DNA from 3 places in the Mesorhizobium sp. M1004 genome. Region 2 is predicted to be linked to each of the others. Evidence: riboswitches for the same ligand, from Rfam matches in the RefSeq annotation. Region 2 holds a riboswitch; each other region holds the start of a gene.

Region 1 (2,259 bases), on a different contig from region 2:
ACAGCCAAATCTACTTGCTCATCACCGCCAGCCATTCATCCACCCAGGCCTTGCGATTTGCCGCGACCTCTTCCGGGCTGAACAGCAAGGTCTTCGCCGGCTTGACCAGCCTATCAAAAGCCGGATTGAGCGGCTTGTCGGTTTTCCCGGCCGGGAACATCCAGTTGGTCTCCGGAATGACATCCTGGAATTTCGGCCCGGTCATGAAGGCCAGGAACTTCGCCGCCAGCGGATTCTTCGCGCCCGTGGTGGTGATGCCGGCGACCTCGATTTGCAGATACTCGCCTTCCTCGAACGAGGCCGCCTGGTAGCGCCCGGTGTTCTCGGCCACCATGTGGTAGGCCGGCGACGTCGTATAGGAAAGCACCATCGGCGCCTCGCCCTTGGTGAACAGGCCGTAGGCCTCGCTCCAGCCCGGCGTCACCGTCAGCACTTTGCCCTTGAGTTTCGCCCAGGCTTCCGGCGCCTTGTCGCCATAGACCGACTTGACCCACAGCAGCAGGCCGAGGCCCGGCGTCGACGTCCTCGGATCCTGGATGACGATCTTGTCGGCGGCATCGCCCTCGACCAGTTCCTTCAGGCTCTTCGGTGGGCTCTTCAGCTTTTCGGTGTCGTAGACGACGGCGAAATAACCATAATCATAGGGCACGAAAGTGTCGTCGCTCCAGCCGCCCGGCACGTTGTTTTCAGCCACCGCGCCATGTGGGACAAACAGGCCGGAAGCCTTGGCTTCCGCGGTGAGGTTGGTGTCGAGACCAAGCACGATATCGGCCTTGGTCGAGGCACCTTCGAGCTTGACGCGGTTGAGCAGCGCGACGCCGTCGGCCACCGAGACGAAGTCGACGCTGCAGCCGCACTCGGCCTCGAATTCCTTCTTCACCTGGGGGCCCGGACCCCAGTCGGCAGTGAAACTCTCATAGGTATAGATCGTGAGTTTTTCCTGCGCGGACGCAGAGCTTGCCAGTAGCGAAACAGCAAGCCCCAGCGCTGGGACAAGACGGGACAAAAACATGCGCATCGGCGCCTCCTTCATTCGTGTTGAAAGGAATTGAGGCGTCGGGCTGTCCGAAGCGTCTAATCCCTCCGCCGGTACAAACCGGATCAGGTTCAGCGGGTTGGCGAGACTGCCTCTCAGCCGGTCCGCGAAGATCGCGTCCGGCACCCCGTTAGAGCGTTTCGACACATAGGCCCGGCCAAGGTGCCACGCAAGTGGAAGTTTGCCCGAGCATGATCCCGGAAAGTGGAATCCGTTTCCGGAAAAAGATCATGCTCCAACAAAGCGTGACGGTGCCGCTCGGCCTTCCGTTTCGTCGGCGGGGCTGGTAAGGGCCAGCGGATATGAGCACATTCACCATCCTGCTTGGCGGCGATCTCGTCCGCACGCCGCGGCTCGACCGCCAGGTCGCGGGCACGCGCGTCATCGCCGCCGACGCCGGCATCGGTCATGCCCGCCTGCTCGGCGTGATGCCGGAGCTGTGGGTCGGCGATTTCGATTCCGTGCCGGCGGACCTGCCTGCCGATCTCGCCGCCGTGCCGCGGGAGGTGTTTCCTCCCGAAAAGGACAAGACCGATGGCGAACTGGCGATCGCGGCGGCATTGGAACGCGGCGCCACCAGCCTGGTGCTGGCCGGCGCTTTCGGCGGCAAGCGCGCCGACCACGCCTTCCTCCATCTGGCGCTCAGCCTGCGGCTGGCCGAGGCCGGCACAAAATTGCTGTTGACCAGCGGAGCGCAGGAAGGCGCCCCTCTGCTGCCTGGCAAGGCCGGCTTCGACTATGCCGACGGAACGCTGTTTTCGGTGCTCGGCTTTTCCGATCTTTCGGGCCTCACCGTGTCCGGCGCGAAGTGGCCGCTCGACCATGTCGAGGTCGTGTTCGGCTCGTCGCTGACCATCTCGAACGAGGTCAAGTCCAACACGACCGGGGGCGGCCTCGAAATCGCGCTCGGCCATGGCCGCGCGCTGCTGCTCGCCCACCCCTACCCCTTGCCTGAAAGCTGACATGGCCCCGCCCCTTCTCAACCTCGACGGCATAAGACTGACCTTTGGCGGCACGCCGCTGCTCGATGGCGCCGAACTGACGGCGTCCGCCGGTGACAAGATCGCGCTCGTCGGCCGCAACGGCTCCGGCAAGTCGACGCTCCTGAAGATTGCTGCTGGTCTGATCGAGCCGCAAGACGGCGAGGTCTTCCGCCAGCCTTCGGCAACGGTGCGCTATCTCCCGCAAATGCCCGACATGGACGGCTTTGCCAATGTGCGCGC
Region 2 (2,259 bases):
CGGCGATGTCCTGGCTGGCCATTCGCCAGGCCCCGGCGAGGCGTTGGCACTGATCGAATGACAAGGGCAACAAAGGGGGCGGCAATAAAGGCGGCGGCAACGACGGAGATGACGGCAAAGGACGAGAGAGATCGGCGAAGGCAACATGGTTCGCTGTGCTCAAGGACATTCCTCTCTGCGAAAAGAGATATCGTACTTTATGTACGAATGAGCGTCAAGCCAATTTCGTACAGTTGGGACGATGACAATGAATATAGCAGCGGTCGCTTCAGCTAATCACGTATCGTGAATCCTTCAGGACTCGCACCAATTTCGCGGAGGGATTTTCCCAGGATGGTGTTGACTGTTTCCCTCGTGTCGGCGTCGAACAGGTTCAGGCCGCGCCGGATCGTCTCGCGCCAGTTTTCGCCCTTGTCCCACGCTTCCATGAAGGCGAAGGCAAGGTCGTCCTGGCGACGCGTGGCTTCGAGCGCTTGGGTCAGCAGGCGCGCTTGATGGAGATCCTTCTCCCGCTTGGCGCCAGCGCTCGGCCCGCGTCGCGAGGCGACGATCAGCTTGTGGATGGCGTAGCGCTGGGGCGAGGGGACCAGCACAGGCAAGCCCGAGCGATGCAGGAGCACAGTCCGGATGGGGTCGCGGATAAGGAAATCCAGAAACCGTAAGGGCTGCGCGGAGTCTCTGCCGTTTTCTTATAATTACGTTTATCAGCTTGAATTTCAACGCAGTTATAAGAAGTTCGTGGAAACCTTATAACGCAACGAGTCGTCTGTTAACGCCCGGGGCGCCCGGCACGTCTGGCCCAAAACACTTTGCCGCAGTGCCTCAACAAACGGCTTCCCCAATGCCGCGAACGGTGCTTTAACCCGCTCATCCACAGGGGTGCTCCGTATGGTCGGGGCTGAGATGAGGGCGGCAAGCCTTCGGACCCTAAAGCTGATCTGGATAATACCAGCGGAGCGAGGCGGGCGATGTTTTCAGGCGCACAGATTTCCCTTTATCCCATGACCGACGATTTCGTCGGCGTCATCCTTGGCGCGCTCGGCGCGCTCGATCCGTGGCGCGACCGGCTGCGGATCGAGATCGACGACATCTCGACGCTTATGGTCGGGCCGCCCGAGGTGCTGTTTCCCGCCATGCGCGACCTGTTCGTCGCGGCGGCCAAAAGCGGCAAGCACTGCGTGCTTTCGGCGGCGGTCTCGCGCGGCTGTCCGGGCGAGCCCGACGATCCGATCTGCCGCTCCGACGAGACCGGCGGCCCCGCCATTCCGCTGGACGAGCGCAAGATCGCCGCGATCCGCGCTGTCCAGGCCACGCCGTCGACCGGCCAGCCGGCGGCGGCGCAGTTCTCGCTCTACGTTATGGGCACGGGCGACCATATGGACGAGATCTACGGCTGCATCGATTTCCTGAAACAGTCCGGCGTCTTTGAGCGCTCAAAGAACTTCTGCACCAAATTGCGTGGCGATGCCGGTGCCGTGTTTGCCACGCTCAACGAGGCCTTCTGCCGCTTCGGCCCCGGCGCCGGCCACGTCACCCTCGACATCACGATCTCGGCGAACAGCCCGAGCGCCGTCTGAGCCGCGGCTCAAGCGTCGTTCCTTGAGGATATTGCCGTGGCTGGTTTATCTGACCCATTGCGTGGAGGAGATGCCTCTGACCCCTCAGCACAAAGAGGAGGGGAGCCATTGGCGATTGGCGAAGACCGCGATGCCCACGAATCTCCCCCCTCGAGCGGGAGATGGCTGGCAGGCCAGAGGGGGTCCCAGCGCGTGGAGCGCCGACGTCCTTTTCGCATCGGCAAGGCGTGGGCGCTCTATGCGAGACGACCCCCTCTGTCGCCTTCGGCGACATCTCCCCCTCGAGGGGGGAGATTAGCCGCCGGCATCGCCAAGACCATCCCCGCCGCCTTCGCCTTCGCCCTGCTCCTCGCGGCCTGGGAGCTCTACGCCCGCTATGGCGGTGTCGCCCCCACCGTGCTGCCGGCGCCGTCGCGCGTGCTGCAGCAGGCCTGGGAGCATCGCGCCGCCCTGGCCGACAACACGCTGCCCACCATCCGCGCCACATCAGCCGGCTTCGCCTGCTCGTTGGTCGCTGCCTTCGTGTTTTCGGCGCTGGTCGATTTCTGGGCCCCGCTGCGCCGCGCGCTGTTTCCGCTGCTGATCGTCAGCCAGACCTTGCCGCTGGTCGCGATCGCGCCGCTCATCGTGCTGTGGTTCGGCTTCGGGCTGATGCCAAAGATCCTGCTTGTGGCGCTCGTCA
Region 3 (2,259 bases), on a different contig from region 2:
ACGGCGAGCTGCTTGTCCATGTTCTGCTTGATCTTGTGCATCGGCACGTGGCCGGGCCCTTCGATCATCACCTGGCAATCCTTCGCCCAGGCGATCTGCGTCAGCTCGCCAAGCGTTTCCAGCTCGGCAAATTGCGCCGCGTCGTTGGCATCGGCGATCGAGCCCGGACGAAGGCCGTCGCCGAGCGAGAAGGAGACGTCGTAGGCTCTGGCGATGTCGCAGATCTCGGCGAAGTGCTCGTAGAGGAAGCTTTCCCGGTGATGGTGCAGGCACCATTTTGCCATGATCGAGCCGCCGCGCGAGACGATGCCCGTGACCCGGTCAACGGTCAGCGGGATATAATGCAGCCGCACGCCGGCGTGGATGGTGAAATAGTCGACGCCTTGCTCGGCCTGTTCGATCAGCGTGTCGCGGTAGACCTCCCAGGTCAGATCCTCGGCAATGCCGCCGACCTTTTCGAGCGCCTGGTAGAGCGGCACCGTGCCGATCGGCACCGGCGCGTTGCGCATGATCCAGTCGCGGATGTTGTGGATGTTGCGGCCGGTCGACAGGTCCATCACCGTATCGGCGCCCCAGCGGATCGCCCACACCATCTTTTCAACCTCTTCGGCCATCGAGGAGGTGACAGCGGAATTGCCGATATTGGCGTTGATCTTGACCAGGAAATTGCGGCCGATGATCATTGGCTCGCTCTCGGGATGGTTGATGTTGGCGGGGATGATCGCCCGTCCGCGCGCCACCTCGTCACGCACGAATTCGGGCGTGACGAAATCGGGCAGTGTCGCGCCGAAAGCCTCGCCGTCGCGCTCAAGCTTGCCGTGCAGGATCTCGCGACCAAGGTTCTCGCGAATGGCGACGAACTCCATTTCGGGTGTGATGATGCCGGCGCGCGCGTAGGCAAGCTGCGTCACCGCCTTGCCTGCTTTGGCCCTGAGCGGTCGGTGGCGGATGGGAAATTCCGGCGTCAGGCGTTCGCCCGTCGCGAAGCCGTTGTCCTCCGGCCGGGCATGGCGGCCGTCACAGTCCTCGACATCGCCGCGGGCCAAGATCCATTCGTGGCGAAGCCGGGCCAGGCCTTTTTCAATGCTGGTTTCGACAGCCGGATCGGTATAGGGGCCCGACGGATCGTAGACGGTAACGGGCGGTTCGCCGGCTGTCGGATGGACGGCGATTTCGCGCATCGGCACTTTGATCTGCAAGTGGATGGTGCCGGGCTTGTGGATCTTCCGCGAGGCGGGCAGCGGTCCCGTCGACACGGCGGGGGTAAGGGCATTCATCTTGAGGCTCCTTTGCTCATGCATTGGAGACCCAGTTCTGTGCCGGAAGGATGAAAAGACGCTTCTGTCGACCTGCCGAAACAGGACCTCGGGCGTAAACTCCCGCAAAGCGCTTGCACCGTCCCTACGCCAGTATGAACTGGATCAGGTTCAACGGGTCACTGCGCCGCGAAAGCCAGCAGTATCTCAGCCCCTTGCCGGGACTCCCCTGGTGAATGCCTCAAGTTGAACGGGCCGGGGTTGTCTTGTCAAGCGCATGTTCGTCCTGCGGCGGCGGTGGGCGGCAATCAAATTGGGCCCAAATTGGGCCGACGGCCTCGCCACGGGTCGCGGAGAAGTTCCGCGGGAGATAGGGCAGGTGTGGCCAAAGCTGCATTTGCCTCGTCAAACTTGGTGTGACATTGACGTAGACGGAACTGCTGCGTTTCAAGGATCTTAAGCCGTCAATGCCTGATCGGAACAGAACTGGTGGGCCGCCCGAACGCCCCACAAACATCGTGCTCTCGATCACCTCCTATTGTCGCCGGAAAAGGGGTGATCGACCAATCGATCAAGTCGACGGCTCGCTGAAGGGCGCCCTCGGTTTCAGCACGGCTGGGCGAAGTGGCAATGACATGTCCAATCCAGTCTCGGAAATCCCCCTTCCTGACGATCGGTGTCTTGGGTTCAACATTCAATTTGACCTCGGCCACACCTGATATAGCAGCTGCCTGAGTGTCGCCACCAATCCAGTCCAGGGTGCCATCTTGATCAGGAAGCAGGAATCGCGCGGCCGCAGTATGCGAATGCTTTTTGCGCAGATCCCATTCCTCGCCAATGACAAGCTTGATGTGCTCGGTGACGAGGTCGACACCGTAAGCTAACTGGACCAGTTGAGGGTCGGGCGCGCCACTAAGACGCGGATTGACTTCAATGACAACTGGACCGCGTTTCGTGCACCGGAGTTCAATGTTAGTTGGCCCCCAGCCAAGGCCGAGAGCCC

What was found. A riboswitch is a leader RNA that binds a small molecule or an ion and turns the genes downstream of it on or off. The one in region 2 is predicted to bind thiamine pyrophosphate.
Region 1: it holds a riboswitch for thiamine pyrophosphate, as region 2 does, so the genes downstream of both, thiB (thiamine ABC transporter substrate binding subunit) here and NKH54_RS15815 (YkoF family thiamine/hydroxymethylpyrimidine-binding protein) in region 2, are expected to answer to the same signal.
Region 3: it holds a riboswitch for thiamine pyrophosphate, as region 2 does, so the genes downstream of both, thiC (phosphomethylpyrimidine synthase ThiC) here and NKH54_RS15815 (YkoF family thiamine/hydroxymethylpyrimidine-binding protein) in region 2, are expected to answer to the same signal.

The regions. Positions count from the first base shown of each region.
Region 1 is NZ_JAMYNB010000003.1:115,389-117,647, reverse strand. Features, by position in the region: gene thiB (thiamine ABC transporter substrate binding subunit) at 11-1,018, opposite strand; TPP riboswitch at 1,062-1,176, opposite strand; gene NKH54_RS07465 (thiamine diphosphokinase) at 1,339-1,998, shown strand; gene NKH54_RS07460 (ABC-F family ATP-binding cassette domain-containing protein) at 2,000-2,259, shown strand, end outside.
Region 2 is NZ_JAMYNB010000006.1:385,350-387,608, reverse strand. Features, by position in the region: gene NKH54_RS15825 (hypothetical protein) at 1-22, opposite strand, end outside; partial or broken gene NKH54_RS15820 (GSU2403 family nucleotidyltransferase fold protein) at 273-662, opposite strand; TPP riboswitch at 866-978, shown strand; gene NKH54_RS15815 (YkoF family thiamine/hydroxymethylpyrimidine-binding protein) at 969-1,577, shown strand; gene NKH54_RS15810 (ABC transporter permease) at 1,833-2,259, shown strand, end outside.
Region 3 is NZ_JAMYNB010000015.1:101,464-103,722, forward strand. Features, by position in the region: gene thiC (phosphomethylpyrimidine synthase ThiC) at 1-1,277, opposite strand, end outside; TPP riboswitch at 1,381-1,497, opposite strand; gene NKH54_RS26730 (ATP-grasp domain-containing protein) at 1,721-2,259, opposite strand, start outside.